DNA from 2 places in the Agrobacterium sp. 22094 genome. Region 2 is predicted to be linked to the other one. Evidence: predicted binding sites of a transcription regulator. Region 2 holds the regulator's gene; the other holds the start of a gene.

Region 1 (7,828 bases), 870 kb from region 2:
TACCGCGCCAAAGCCATGGGCCGGAACCGCTACGAGTTCTTCACGCAAAATCTTCAAGCCGAGATCGTCAATCACAAGCGCATTGCCGACGAAATCCTGGCGGGGTTGGAAAAGGGTGAATTCGAAACCTGGTACCAACCGCAACTCTGCGCCAGAACCGGCGAGATCGCCGGCATGGAAGCGCTGGTCCGCTGGCGTCACCCGACACGCGGTCTGCTGACGCCGGACAAGTTCCTGGGTATCGCGGAAGAGCTGGATGTCGTTCAGGCGCTCGACCGCCTGACGTTGCAGAGCGCCCTGCAAGACAGACGGCTATGGAGCCTGAAGGGCTTGGAAATCCCGCGTGTCTCGGTCAACGTTTCAATCCGTCGCCTGCACGACGCGCAGTTGCTCGAAAGCCTCCACCAACTTTACATCATGCCTGGCGAAGTCGTCTTCGAACTGGTCGAATCCATCTTTCTCGACGATAGCGACGAGCAGGTGGTTCAAAATCTCGACCAGGTCAAAGAACTCGGCATCGACATCGAGATTGATGATTTCGGCACCGGACATACCTCGCTCATCAGCCTGCTGCGCCTCAAGCCGAAGCGCCTCAAGATCGACCGTCAGCTCGTCATGCCAATCCTCGGTTCGCCGCAGGAACGGGCGCTGGTCCGCTCGATCATAGACATTGCCCGCTCGCTTGGTGTCGAGACCGTGGCTGAAGGCGTGGAAACGATGGAACATGCCGCTATGCTGAAAGACATGGGTTGCGATATTCTGCAAGGCTATGCCTTCGCGGCGCCCCTACCGGCTCAAGAATTTTCAGCCTATGCCATGCAACAGGAACTGCGTCGCGTGTCCTGATGCAGGCGGCCCTAGTCCGATCAAAGAAAGGCTTTTGCCTTCCAGGTATTTTCCACTAAGGAGATGACCGCGCATTTTTGTAAATTTCGCGTCTCTCTACAGGAAACGCTGCCTGGTCTGGTTTTATTGTCATGTCGCATAACACGTTCGGTCACCTATTCCGCGTTTCCACCTGGGGCGAAAGCCATGGTCCGGCGCTGGGCTGTGTGGTGGATGGCTGCCCTCCCGGCATTCGCTTCACGCTCGCGGAAGTGCAAGCCTGGATGGACAAGCGCAAGCCTGGCCAGAGCCGCTTCGTCACGCAAAGACGCGAAGACGACATCGTCAAGGTTCTTTCCGGCGTGATGCTGGATGAGGATGGCGAGACCATGATCACCACCGGCACTCCGGTTTCCATGCTGATCGAAAACACCGACCAGCGTTCCAAGGATTACGGCGAGATCGCCAAGCGCTACCGTCCAGGCCACGCAGATTTCACCTATGACCTCAAATACGGTATTCGCGATTACCGCGGCGGCGGGCGCTCCTCTGCGCGCGAAACCGCGGCACGTGTCGCGGCCGGTGCCCTTGCCCGCAAAGTGGTGCCTGGAATGACCGTTCGCGCAGCCCTCGTGCAAATCGGCAAGCACAAGATCAACCGCGACAACTGGGATTGGGCACAGGTTAACGAGAACCCGTTCTTCTGCCCGGACCCTGACATAGTGCCGATCTGGGAAGACTATCTCGATACAATCCGCAAAGCGGGCTCTTCCATCGGTGCTGTGGTGGAAGTGGTTGCCGAGGGCGTTCCCGCAGGCATCGGTGCGCCGATCTACGCCAAGCTCGATCAGGATATCGCCTCCAATCTGATGTCGATCAACGCCGTCAAGGGTGTCGAGATCGGCGAAGGCTTTGCGTCTGCGGAACTCAGCGGCGAGGAAAATGCCGACGAGATGCGCATGGGCAATGACGGCCAGCCGTTTTTCCTGTCGAACCACGCGGGCGGCATTCTGGGCGGCATTGCGACTGGTCAGCCGATCGTTGCACGCTTTGCCATCAAGCCCACCTCTTCGATCCTCACCGAACGCCAGTCCATCGATGCCGATGGCAATAATGTCGATGTCCGCACCAAGGGTCGTCACGACCCCTGCGTCGGCATTCGCGCCGTTCCAATCGGCGAAGCGATGGTTGCCTGCACTGTGGCCGACCATTACCTGCGCGACCGCGGCCAGACCGGCAGACTGAAATAAACAGGAGAAACAGCATGGCATACGATCAGAAACGCGTCGTTGAAGCGATCCGCGCCTTCGAGGCAGGCGAGATCGTTGTGGTCATGGATGATGACGGGCGCGAGAACGAAGGCGATCTCATCGTTGCCGCGGTGCATTGCACCGGTGAAAAGATGGCTTTCATCGTGCGCCACACCTCCGGCATCGTCTGCGCCCCCATGCCGCGCGAGGAAGCCAAGAGGCTGAACCTCAACGCCATGGTTTCCGAAAACGACAGCGCCCATACGACCGCCTTCACGGTCTCGGTCGATTTCAAGCACGGAACCACCACGGGCATCTCGGCGGATGATCGCACCCTGACGGTGCGCAATCTTGCCAACCCTAATGTCGGCCCGGCGGACTTCACCCGTCCCGGCCACATCTTCCCGCTGGTGTCACGCGAAGGCGGGGTGCTGATGCGCTCCGGTCACACGGAAGCAGCTGTCGATCTCTGCAAGCTTGCCGGACTGCCGCCGATCGGCGTCATCTGCGAGCTCGTCAATGACGATGGCAGCGTCATGCGCGGTCCGCAGGTTTCGAACTTTGCCGAAACCCACGGTCTCAAGCAGGTCTCGGTTGCCGACCTGATCGCCTACCGCCAGCGCAAGGAGACGCTGGTGGAGATGGAAAGTCAGGTCACCATCGACACGCCTTTCGGTCCCGCCAAGGCGCAGACCTATTCCCTGCCCTGGGATCCGATGCAGCATATGGCGGTGATCTTTGGCGATATTCGCGATGGCGTCGATATTCCGGTCCGCCTGCATCCGGAGAATGTGGCCGACGATATCTTCGGCAGCAAGCAGCCGGTGCGCCATTACATGCAGAAGATTGCCGAAGAAGGCCGCGGCGTCATCGTCTATCTTCGCGAGGGCTCGGTCGGCGTTGGCAAGGTCGAGGGCCGGCGCAAGTCGCGTGATGCGGACGAATCGCACGAACAGGCCCGTTCTCGCGAAGAAGAATGGCTGGAAATCGGGCTTGGCGCGCAGATTCTGAAAGACCTGGGCATCAGCTCCATCAAGCTCTTGACCACGCGCGAGCGTCACTACGTGGGCCTGGAAGGTTTCGGCATCAAGATTGCTTCGACGGAGCTTTGCTAATTGCAAGACCGGCAGGCGCGGTATCGTCCGGGCCTGCCAGCCAGCCATCGAGATACCGCACACTCTCAACGCCGGTGAATTTTGCCAGCCGATTCAATTCGGCATCCAGCTTTTCCAACCGACCGGATGACGGTCGCACGCCCTTTTCCAGCCAGAGCCTTCTGACGTCGAGCGAACCGTTCTTGCGCTCGGCCTTCATGTCGATGCGTCCGATCATGCGATCGCCTTCGAGAAGCGGGAAGACATAGTAGCCATATTGGCGCTTCGGCTCCGGCACGAAGACTTCGATACGATAGAAGAAACCGAAAAGGCGTTCGGTGCGGGCGCGGTTGCGCAACAGCGGATCGAAGGGGCTGAGAACCCGGACCCGCTGCGGCGGCTCGAGTGACGCCTCCGCCTCCATCTCCTGTGCGAAACTCGAAAAGGCGTAGGATGCGCGCTCTTTGGCGCCATTGGCAGAGATCAGCGAAACCTCGACCAGTTCGTCCCGGTGAGACATCACCCAGCCCTTCGCCTCATTCGGCGTTACCAGATCGAAGAAAGCGGAAATCTCTCCCGATGTCGCAAAGCCCAGCCGGGACAGTGCCTCACGGCAGGCCCAATCGATGAACCCTTCGTGGCTGACGTCCCGATCGTAATGCTCCTTCAGAATGACGCGTTCTGAGAGATCGTAAACCTTCTGAAAGTTCACACGGCGGGCAATCGAAAGCCTGCCGGTGTGCCACATATATTCAAGCGCCGTCTTGGAAGGATGCCAGTTCCACCAGCCACCGGATTGATGATCCTCTGCCTTCATGTCGCGCGACATGACGGCACCGTTTTCGGCAATGTGCCGATAGGTTTCCTCAAAGGCGGAATCGAACCCCTCCCCGTGCCATTTGCGCCAGCGCTCCTGCATGATCGGCTCGCGGCGACGGAATCGATGTTTCCAATAGGGATAGAAGGCTGTCGGAACGATCGATGCATCATGCGTCCAGTGCTCAAAAAGCGTTCGGTCTTTTTCCAGGAGCGCGGTCAGATGCTCCCGCTTGTAGGTCTGGTTTCTGGAAAAGATGATCTGGTGGTGGGCTCGCTCCACCGTGGCGATGCTATCCACCTGCACGAAACCCAGTGTCGTGATAAGTTCGAGCAATCCATCCTTCGACAGCGCCCTGTTCGGCGGCGCCGAAAGACCCTGTCTCGCTAGGAAAATACGCCGCGCCGCTTCGTTGGAAACCAGAATCGCCATGCCCTGAACTCTAGGAGTCTCCCGCCTCGAAATCAATGTTCTTTTTTTGTTCTTGATTTCGTCAAGGCGTCTTTGTGTTTATAGAAGCGCAACGGACGATAAGGGAAGCGGCGTGGACATTCAGTTCCAGAATGCAGGTGTGACCTTCGAGGGGCGAACAGCGCTTGCGCCACTCGATCTTTCGCTATCGGAGCGACGCATTGGCGTGATCGGCCTGAATGGCTCGGGCAAGACCACCTTCGCCCGATTGATCAACGGCCTTACCAAGCCCAGCACCGGCAGGGTCATCGTCAATGGGCTTGATACGATCAAGGATGCCGATGCTGTCTTGAAACAGGTGGGCTTTGTCTTCCAGAACCCGCAAAACCAGATCATCCTGCCGATCATCCGCGACGACATCGCGTTTGGACTGAAGAACCGCGGCGTCGGCAAAATCGCTGTCGATGAGGCTGTGGCGGCAACCTTGCAGCGTTTCGGCATCGCCCATCTTTCAGATCGCCGTGCCCATGAACTATCGGGTGGCGAGTTGCAGCTTGCAGCGCTTGCGGCGCTGTCCATCACCGGCCCAAACATCCTGATCCTGGACGAGCCAACGAACCAGCTCGATCTGAAGAACCGCGCGGTGGTGGAGCGGACGATCCTCGGCTTGGAGCAGAATGTGCTCGTCATTACCCATGACCTGCCCCTGCTTCAAACGTTCGACCGCGTTCTGCTCTTTCATCAGGCTACGCTTGTTCTGGATGGCGAACCGGAAGAGGTGATTGCCCGGTACCGGGAGATCGCGCTCTCATGAGAAGCCTTTACGCCGAGGGAACGGGCTGGCTCTACAGGCTTTCGCCCCGCGTGAAGCTGCTGACTCTGGCAGCCTTCAGCGCTGGCCTGTTCCTCACGCGTGATCCGTTGATCCTTTGCATTGCGGTCATTCTGGCAGGCTTCATTCTCTGGCAGGCGCAACTGGGGTTGCGCGAAACGCTCTCCCGCCTTCGCCCGGTCTTTCTGACGATCGCGATCATCGCCACGTTCAGCTTTCTGCTGATCCCTGCGATGGATGCCGCCGTAACGCTTTTGAGATTGAGCGCTCTGACATTGCTGGCGACCGCCGTAACCGCAAGTGTGAGCATCTCGCAATTCATGGACGAGATCACACATGCCCTTCGCCCACTTGAGAAGCTCGGCCTGGCAAAGGCAGCCGATGTGGGCCTTGCGGTTGGCCTTGTGGTTCGCTTCGTCCCCGAGATCGTCAGCCGATATCACACGTTGAGCGATGCACACCGTGCACGCGGCAGCCGTATGAAGCTCAAAAGCATACTCGTCCCACTCATCATAATGACGTTGAAGGATGCCGACGCGATTGCGGATGCCATTGACGCGCGCGGCTTCAGAGGTCAAACCTCACTCAGACAAAAGGGAGATGCCCATGACCACCCGTGACCTGGTTCTGATATCGCTGTTTTCAGCCATCATCATTGCGCTTGGCCTGTTGCCGCCCATTACACTCGGCATCATTCCGGTTCCAATCACGGCCCAGTCGCTGGGTGTTATGCTGGCCGGCGTCGTCCTTGGCGCAAAGCGAGGCACGCTTGCCGTGCTGCTGACGATCCTGATTGCGGCGATCGGCCTTCCGGTGCTGTCCGGCGGCAGAGGTGGCCTTTCGATCTTTACCACCCCGACCACGGGCTATCTGATTGGCTGGATCGCCGCTGCTTTCGTGACCGGCACCCTTTCCGAGCGCTTCGTCAAAGCGGGCCAGCCCGCACTAACGCAAGGCATTGGCTTTTTCCTCGCCAGTGTCGCTGGTGGCGTCGTCGTTCTTTATGCTTTCGGCATCACTTATCTCGCTTTCGCAACCGGTATCGGTTTCAGCAAAGCGTTCATCGGCTCCATGGCCTTTATACCGGGTGACCTGATCAAGGCCGTCTTGGCAGCCCTTGCCGGGCGCGCGGTCATGGCTGGCTATCCGTTGCTGCCGCAGCGGACCTAATCCAAACCTTCACGCGTTTCAGGAGTAAGCGACCCATGGCCACACGGCTTTACGAGCATCCGATCTTCCTGGAACACATTACCCCGGAGGGGCATCCCGAGCGACCGGACCGGCTGCGCTCGCTGAACATCGCGCTTGAACATCCGAATTTCGAGCGACTGGTTCGTAAGCAAGCCCCTCAGGCCAATGAAGATGCGGTGCTTCTCGCCCATCCGGAAAGCCATCTTCTTTCCGTGATGCGCCAGATTCCGGAAGAAGAAGGCGAGATTAACCGCATCGAGGCGGATACCTATGCCTCACCGAAAAGCCTGCAGGCAGCGCTGACCGGGATTGGTGCCGCGATGGCCGCCGTGGATGACGTGTTCAAGGGGGAAGCCGACAATGTCTTCGTTGCGAGCCGCCCACCCGGTCACCACGCGGAAACCGAAAAGGCGATGGGTTTCTGTCTTTTCAACAACGCGGCGATTGCTGCCCGTCACGCGCAGAAAGTCCATGGTGCGGAGCGCGTGGCTATCGTGGATTGGGACGTTCACCACGGCAACGGCACGCAGGATATCTTCTGGAACGACGCTTCGGTGCTTTTCTGCTCCACCCACCAGATGCCGCTTTATCCCTGGAGCGGCGACAAAAACGAAACCGGCGTCAAGAACAACGTCGTCAATGCGCCGCTCTCGCCCAACACGGGAAGCGACCATTTCCGTGAGGCGTTCAAATCCAGGGTTCTGCCAGCCATCGCCGATTTCTCGCCTGACCTCATTATTATCTCCGCCGGTTTCGATGCCCATCATCGCGATCCGCTCGCCCAGATCAATCTGGTGGGTGAGGATTTCGACTGGGCAACGGGGCGAATTCTGGAGATGGCGGACAAATATGCCGGCAACCGGGTCGTCAGTCTGCTGGAAGGCGGTTATGATCTGGAAGGGCTGGCGGAATCGGCAGCCATGCATGTCTTGAGAATGATAAAGGGTTGAAGATGACGGAAAATGCCAACACAGCCGATGTCAGCGGTTATTCGTTCGAAAAGGCCGTCGCCGAGCTGGAAAGCATTGTTGCCCGCCTGGAACGCGGCGATGTCGCCCTTGACGAATCCATTGCCATTTACGAGCGCGGTGAAGCCCTGAAGAAGCATTGCGAAGCACTTCTAACAACCGCCGAAAAGCGCATCGAGAAGATCCGTCTTGATCGTGCGGGCAAACCTCAGGGCGTCGAGCCGCTGGACGGCGAATGACGCCCACGGTTTGAAGACCTCCGCTGAAAACCTTCGCCATACGCTTTCAGGCTGACTGACGGCTGCTGACAATAGTCGGTGAACCCGCACACCCACACGCAGCATTCATCAGAGAACACTCACACACGGCACCAAATCGTGTTAGTCTGCCGATCGATCACCGTGGAGGATCAATCCATGTCGTTTTTCCCAGGCAATGAT
Region 2 (7,828 bases):
CCTTCTTCTGCGCGGTCGTCGGCAGTTCGCCGTAAAGCAGCAGGTAGCAGGTCTCGAGGAAGTCGCCCTGTTCGGCAAGCTGCTCGATCGGATAACCGCGGTGCAGCAGAACGCCTTCGTCACCATCGATATAGGTGATTTTGGATTCGCACGAAGCGGTCGAGGTGAAACCGGGGTCGTAGGTGAAGGAGCCGGTGTGTTTGTACAGGGTGCCGATATCGACGACGCGCGGGCCAATCGTACCTTCTCGTACAGGAAGATCGACCGTCTTGTCGCCGAGGGTCACTGTAGCGCTTTTTTCCGTCATACCATACCTCCGAATATGCAGGCGATGCGGGTTGACGCATCGGCCAATTAAGCGTCACGGATTTAGCTATATGATCCGCGCGACGATGCCAAGCTATCCAAAAGGCAAATTGTGCATCGCAGAATTGGAATAAGCCGTTCTGATCGGTTTTGCCACTTTACTGTTTCGTTTTAAGTCAATGCTTCCTTAATCTGCGCGCTGGATTGCAATCCGAATCGCAAGGCTGCAAATTGGCCCTAAGGGACCGAGGGGCGGCACTTGAACGACTACGGGGAACGGCAGCAGTTCCGCTTGCTGGAGACGGGCACGCCTGTGAAGGTGGAGCTCGACGGCATCAATGCGCCCGCTGCTCTTACCAATACGGATGTCCTACTCTTTGCTCCACCGAGTCCTGCGCCTCAAGGCTTTGCGCAGCGATTGCAATCGACCTTATCGCGTTGCGTCACCGAGGAGCTTCAATACCGGCAGGACTTCCTTTTCATCCCCGTGCTGGTCGGCGCGGGCGCGGCACTGTGGTTTTCTCTCGCCTCTCCGCCATCCGATGTCGTTCTGCTTGTGTTTGGCCTTTGCGTCATCCCGGTCGCCATCATCACGCGGCACCGACAGAACGCACTGTCCTTCGTGTTGGCAACGCTTGCACTTCTGCTGCTCGGCATGTTGCTGGCAAATTGGGAGACGCGCCGCGTTGGGACCACAGTCTTGGACAGTGCCGTGACGACGACAATCACCGGCAAAGTGGAGCGGCGGGAGGTGGATGCCAAGGGCTACTGGCGCTACACGATCGCCCTGACTTCGACGAGTGGACCTTCGCTGACACGTCTGCCAAATCGGATATCCGTCCTCTCGCGCAGTCGCGGACAACCGATCGCTGTCGGTTCAGGCATCACCGGCAAGGCGCGCCTTTCGCCACCATCCGGGCCGGCATTGCCGGGCCTCAACGACTTTGCCTTTTCCGCGTATTTCGATGGGATCGGTGCGACAGGATTTTTCTACAGCGCGCCAAAGGCTCTACCGACGCAGGCCGCAACGACGGACGAAGCGGGCTGGCTCGAAACAGCGGGTTCGCGGCTCTACGCACTGCGCTCCGCTATTGCCGAACGAATCCGCAGCGTCATTGGCGGCGATGCGGGTGCTTTTGCGGCTTCGATCATCACGGATGAGCGGCGCGCGATCTCCAGCGAGACGATGGAAGCTTTGCGCGTGTCGGGGCTCGCCCATATCGTTGCCATTTCCGGGCTAAACATGGCACTGGCATCGGGCATCTTCTTCGTCGGTATGCGTATGGTGTTCAGCCTGTTTCCAGGGTTTTCGCAGCGCTATCCCGTCAAGAAGATCTCCGCCTTTGCCGCGCTGTTGATGACATTCGCCTATTATCTGATTTCAGGCTTTGCCGTCTCTGCCGAGCGGGCATGGTTGATGATGTCGATCATGCTGGCAGCTGTTCTCGTCAACCGGCCGTCGATCAGTCTGCGCAATGTCGCCCTTGCCGCAATCGTCATCATCGCGGTTTCGCCACATGAAATCATGGGTCCGAGTTTCCAGATGTCCTTTGCCGCAACGCTGGCACTGGTTGCGGCCTATTCCTTCTGGAGCAGATGCCGGGCCAATCGTGAGCGCCTCTTCATCGCGCGCCCGCCCTTATGGATCGTGGCCTCGTCGAAAGCGAGTGCCGTGATCGGCGGTGTCGTCATCACCTCGTTGATTGGGGGTGTCTCGACTGCGATCTACTCGATCGAGCATTTCCACCGCATCACCACCTACGGACTGGCCGCCAATCTTGCCGCAATGCCCGTCATGTCGATCATCGTCATGCCGTCTGCACTGATTGCCATGCTTCTCATGCCTTTTGGCCTGGATGCACCCTTCCTGAAGCTGATGGGTTACGGCATGGCGATGGTGATCGACATTGCCAACACCGTCTCCAGTTGGGGCGGAGATGCCACGATCGGGCGGCAGCACCCATGGTTTCTGGCCGTCTCGACGGTCGGATTTCTTCTTCTCACCTTGCTACGGACCCACCTCGCGCTCTTGGGGCTTCCCCTGATTCTGGCTGGTCTCCTTCTGGTGCCGCTTGAGCAGAACAAAGCAAAGCCGGATTTATTGATCTACGAGGATGGTGTCCTCGTCGCATTTCGCACGGATCAATTCGTTGCGACGACCAAGCGCCAGGCGAAGGGTTTCGTGGTTGAGCAGTGGGCGAGGGCGGTGCCGCTGCCGGATAAGCATGTGGCCCCTGTCATGCTGGATGACGACAAGGCGGGTGAGCGCGAGGACACGGCAGAGCCAAGGTCACGCCGCCCGGCTGTTCTCACCGATCAGCAGAAGCAAGAAGCTCGCGACAAGATGATTCTGGCTTTCGAGCGGACGAATGGCTTCTCTTGCCAGAAAAATGCCTGGTGTGCTGGACGTCATCAGAGCGGCGTCAAAGTCGCGGTCATTTCTAATACGGCGTTGACCGGTACAGCCTGCGATCTGGCGGACATCGTCGTGACGTCGCGTTTCGTGCCGTTTTCAAACTGTCGCTCGGGCGCGCTGCTGATCAGCGCCACAACATTGCGAAAGACAGGCTCGCTGGAACTCTGGTTGAATGAGGCCGGAGCGCCCGTCGCAACTGCGCGCGCGGCGATGCAAGACGTTGCCAGACCCTGGTCGATTCACCGCGCCTATGACTGGCGCAGCAAGACCTCCGACGGCGCGATGCCGCCGCATATCGAGACGATGCTGGCGGCCGGGCAGTAAGTCTTTTGCTTCAATCTGCTGCGGAGCGGCGGTCTTCGATAATCTCGCCAGACGCCCGCGCTTCCTCTTCATGCTCCAAGTCGCGCCACGGCTCCCGGATCGCTGCCTCCTCCCACTCCCTGATCGCCGGCAAGCCAAGGAGTTGGGTCTTGTAAGCCTCCGCCGCTGGCGAGAGTGCTGTGCCGTAAGTCTGGAAGCGAAACGCGACGGGGCAGAAGAACGCGTCGACGGCGGTGAAATTGATGCCGGCCAGAAACGGCCCGCCGAAGGTGTCGAGGCCCTGCTGCCATAGCGCGTCGATACGCGCGATATCCTTGCGGAGCGCCTCGGTTGCCGGAACCGGTCTGATCCGCAAACCTACACTCATCGGGTGTAGATTGCGCAGCGATTGGAAGCCGGAATGCATCTCCGCGGATGCCGAGCGCGACCAAGCCCGCGCTTTGGCATCCTCAGCCCAAACACCATCATGCCGTTCCGCCAGGTACTCGATGATTGCAAGCGAGTCCCAGATGGTGACATCGCCATCCACGAGGCAGGGCACCTTGCCTGTGGGGGAGAAGTGCGTGAAGCCATGCTTGGGATCGGGATCGTTGAACGGGACGAGATTCTCTTTGAAGGGAATCTCCAATGTCCGCATCAGCACCCAAGGCCGGAGAGACCAGGAGGAGTAGTTCTTGTTGGCGATGTAAAGATCGTACATGTTGTCTCCTTCTGGTGATACGGCCACTTGAATCGCATGCGATCAGCAAAAGCGTCCATGCGGTGCAAAAGTGCGAATGTTATTTCTCTGTCCATCGTCCTAACGCATGAGCGAGAGGACATACAGGCCGAGTCTGTCATGTCAGATATCATATGAATTGATGCGTTCGCCGCTCTCACCTTTCCGAAAACAGAAGCAGAATGAACTTCATCGGTTCGTCGCGGTTTGATGGGAAGGCGTCAAGCAAATGGAGCGGTCGAGATGAACATGAAATCTGGCGGTTGTGCCTGCGGCAGCGTGAGGCTTTCGATAGTCGGTGAGCCCTATCGTATCGGGATTTGTCACTGCATGGATTGTCGCAAGCACCACGGCGCGCTCTTCCACGCATCCGCCATCTTCCCGCAGGATGCCGTGACCATCGAAGGAGAAATACGCAGCTATAATGGCCGCTTCTTCTGTCCCAACTGCGGATCGCCGGTCTTCGGAAAAAGCGACGACGAAATCGAGGTCAATCTCGGTTCTCTGGATTCACCAGATCAGTTCGAGCCGACCTACGAGCTTTGGACGGTCCGCCGTGAGGCTTGGCTGCCGGATTTCCCGGCATTGCGCCAATATGAGCGGGACCGGGAATCGACAGGCAGAACGGAAAAGGGGCGGTGAGACTGTCCACCTTGTCGGATGGTAGCCGCGAGGTGGATTAGCCGCGTCTGTAAGTCCTGCTCTTAGAAGCGACGGGCGAGGGCGCTTGTCGGTGGCACTGAAAGATTGCCGCCGTTCGAAGGCCATGATCGGCATGCACCCGACCATCCGCCAATCTTTTCCTCATCCTCGGATCGAGAATGAGGATAACGAGAAAGACGAAGACGAAGACGAAGACGAAGAGAACCAGCGTCGAGACCTCGGCGCGATCAGAGGCAGCACATCGCCGCATCTGCCAACGAGGTCTGCGCGTCTTGCCTCTGCAAGAGCACAGGCAGCCAGTCTGAGCCGACTATCGTTCGCTCAGTGATAGCGACGAATGAGACCGACCAGCTTGCCCTGAATCTTTACCCGATCCGGTCCGAAGATGCGGGTCTCATAGGCTGGGTTCGCGGCCTCCAGGGCGATGGAAGCACCCTTGCGGCGGAAGCGCTTCAAGGTGGCTTCTTCATCATCCACCAGTGCGACGATGATATCGCCGGGGTTGGCGGTGCTGCCGTTGCGGATGATGACGGTGTCACCATCGAAGATGCCAGCCTCGATCATCGAGTCACCCTTGACCTCAAGCGCATAATGCTCGCCCGTGCCCAGCATATCGACGGGTACGACAACATCGTGGGTGTTGTTCTGGATAGCGGAGATCGGCACACCGGCGGCGATGCGTCCCATCACAGGAACGGTGACAGCGGAGGAGATCTGATCGTTTGCTGGCTTCGGCGCGGGAGCCGGCTCAGGCGGTTTGGCTTTTCCGAGGCTGCCCTCGATCACGCTTGGCGAAAAACCGCGCGGCGGCTTCTGTGCGGGTGCGGAATAGGCTTCCGGAAGCTTGATGACTTCCAGGGCTCTTGCCCTGTTCGGCAAGCGGCGGATGAAGCCGCGTTCTTCCAAAGCGGTAATCAGCCGATGGATGCCGGATTTCGAGGCGAGGTCGAGGGCATCTTTCATCTCATCGAAAGATGGCGGCACGCCGGACTCTTTCATTCGCTCATGAATGAAAAGAAGCAGTTCCTGCTGTTTGCGCGTGAGCATGAAGAAAACCCTTGGAATACGTGGCGAAGATTCGCGAAACAAATACAGAACGAACACTATATGTTCCATATGTGTTCTGCAATCCCTTAAAATTCCGCAAACGTCTCCGCCTCATCAATTCGCAGTCCTGTTATCCGCGCAATGGTAGAAGTTCATAGCTTCTTTACGGTGTTGGGCGTCTTTTTCCTCTCCAGGTTGATGATTTCATTTTTGCGGGTATCTACAAGCTGCTTCGAGGATCACACGATCCGGTCATCCTGTGGTATGAAGGCCAAGCCATTCGAAGCATTATCAACAAAGTTATCGTAGCTCTACGGCGCTGCCTTGCAGCGTTTTTTCGGGGCAGGGACATTTTTATGAAGCTCGTTAGATTTACCCTTATCGGAATGCTGATTGCGCTGGCCGGTTGCCAGACCCTCGATCCCAATTCACCGGAAGCTTTGAAGCGCAAGGAGTATGACCGGTTGCTGCTGAACACGACGATGGCCAATTGCAAGCTCATCGTTCAACTCAATCAGAAGCGCGTTTCGCAGAACAAGGAGCCGACGCGCGACAATAACTGTGCACGGATCCTGAAAAATCACGCGCTTGGCGGCGTTCATCCGGCGAGCTTCATCCCCGATCTTGCGGTGAACGGCATTCCCATTCCGATCGGTGGACTGATCAAGCTTGCAATCGTTGCCGACCGAAACCAGCGTGAGAAGAAGGCCTGGGAGGCATCGCTACCGGCTTGGGTTTCCGCCGGTGGTGAGAACAGCGAGAACGTTTATCGCATGTTGCTGACTCAAGGCTTCAAGCCCGAAGAATTGGAAGGGCTGAAGGGAAGTGCTGGATTTTCCGACGCGGTGCGCGCAGTCGGGCCGTTCGTGCAGTCTTCCGAGGCCAATCCCGATGTCGTCCGGAAGGCGAATGCCGGCTAAAGGGCAAGCGGTTGGTGCTCCCTCATCTCGTGACACATGGCGCGCTTGCTGCTAATGCCTGTGCAACATCGCAAATTAAGCGGTTGCCGGCGATGTCCGGCGCATGTGTCGTGAGGAATGAGATGACTTTGAAGAACAATTTGAAAGTGGTCGCTGGCGAAGGCAAAGGCGCTGTCGCCTTCTCCAACACAGAGCGGTTTTCGCTGATCGCCGGTCCGTGCCAGATGGAAAGCCGCGACCACGCTTTCATGATTGCCGGCACGCTGCATGAGCTTTGCGGCAAGCTCGGCATCGGGCTTGTCTATAAGTCATCCTTCGACAAGGCCAACCGCACATCGCTCTCCGGACAGCGTGGCATCGGTCTCGACAAGGCCATGGAGATCTTTGCCGATCTCAAGAAGGAATATGGCTTCCCTGTCCTGACCGACATCCATACGGAAGAGCAGTGCGCCATTGTCGCCGAAACCGTCGATGTCCTGCAAATCCCGGCCTTCCTCAGTCGCCAGACCGATCTTCTGATCGCCGCCGCAAAGACCGGTCGCGTGATCAATGTGAAGAAAGGCCAGTTCCTGGCGCCCTGGGACATGAAGAACGTGCTGGCAAAGCTCAACGAGAGCGGCAATCCGAACGTTCTGCTCTGCGAACGCGGCGCATCTTTCGGCTATAACACGCTTGTCTCCGACATGCGCTCGTTGCCGATTATGGCCTCGCTCGGTGCGCCGGTGGTGTTCGATGCGACGCATTCCGTGCAGCAGCCAGGCGGGCAGGGTGGGTCGACGGGTGGTCAGCGCGAATTCGTCGAGACATTGTCGCGCGCAGCCGTGGCCGTCGGCATTGCCGGACTGTTTGTCGAGACCCATGAAGACCCGGACAATGCCCCTTCCGACGGCCCCAACATGGTTCATCTGAAGGATATGCCGAAGCTTCTGGAGAAGCTTCTGGCGTTTGACGCTATCGCCAAGGCCGCCTGATTTTGGCCTAATCGATTTTTATAGGTTGGGCGACGCCTGATGCTGGGCGTCGTCATTGTAATTTCTCACGCTTCGTCTACAGCGAAGTTGCAATGACCTTTCACACTTTTCAGAATCGCTTATCCGCCGTCCGGCTCGAAAACGGCTTCACAGTTTTGCCGATGCGCTCTAAGACAAGCGACTGAAATTCATCTGTTCCAGTCCCAAGGGAGAGACCATGACAGCCATTACCGACATCATCGCACGCGAAATCCTCGATAGCCGTGGCAACCCCACGGTCGAGGTCGACGTGTACCTCGAAGACGGCTCCTTCGGTCGCGCTGCCGTTCCATCGGGCGCATCCACCGGCGCTCACGAGGCAGTCGAGCTGCGCGATGGCGGACAGCGCTATGGCGGCAAGGGCGTTGAAAAGGCCGTCGAGGCCGTCAACACCGAGATCTTTGATGCGCTTGGCGGCTTCGAC

Evidence for each region. Region 2 encodes LexA, which represses DNA repair genes until DNA is damaged. Its sites were predicted from a motif close to TGTTCNNNNTGTGTTCNG; they were not measured.
Region 1: a site for LexA is predicted at 4,455-4,472, ahead of ACTJK5_RS08820 (energy-coupling factor ABC transporter ATP-binding protein). Genes of this name have one in related genera too.

Annotation. Positions count from the first base shown of each region.
Region 1 is NZ_JBQEPX010000001.1:1,809,816-1,817,643, forward strand. It holds partial or broken gene ACTJK5_RS08800 (bifunctional diguanylate cyclase/phosphodiesterase) at 1-846, shown strand, start outside; gene aroC (chorismate synthase) at 978-2,075, shown strand; gene ribB (3,4-dihydroxy-2-butanone-4-phosphate synthase) at 2,090-3,190, shown strand; gene ACTJK5_RS08815 (winged helix-turn-helix domain-containing protein) at 3,162-4,418, opposite strand; gene ACTJK5_RS08820 (energy-coupling factor ABC transporter ATP-binding protein) at 4,531-5,211, shown strand; gene ACTJK5_RS08825 (energy-coupling factor transporter transmembrane component T family protein) at 5,208-5,849, shown strand; gene ACTJK5_RS08830 (biotin transporter BioY) at 5,836-6,399, shown strand; gene ACTJK5_RS08835 (histone deacetylase family protein) at 6,435-7,370, shown strand; gene ACTJK5_RS08840 (exodeoxyribonuclease VII small subunit) at 7,373-7,627, shown strand; gene ACTJK5_RS08845 (pirin family protein) at 7,805-7,828, shown strand, end outside.
Region 2 is NZ_JBQEPX010000001.1:935,669-943,496, forward strand. It holds gene gltA (citrate synthase) at 1-307, opposite strand, end outside; gene ACTJK5_RS04455 (ComEC/Rec2 family competence protein) at 566-3,046, shown strand; gene ACTJK5_RS04460 (glutathione S-transferase family protein) at 3,057-3,746, opposite strand; gene ACTJK5_RS04465 (GFA family protein) at 4,008-4,406, shown strand; gene ACTJK5_RS04470 (hypothetical protein) at 4,498-4,755, shown strand; gene lexA (transcriptional repressor LexA) at 4,749-5,474, opposite strand; gene ACTJK5_RS04480 (hypothetical protein) at 5,831-6,394, shown strand; gene kdsA (3-deoxy-8-phosphooctulonate synthase) at 6,517-7,365, shown strand; gene eno (phosphopyruvate hydratase) at 7,583-7,828, shown strand, end outside.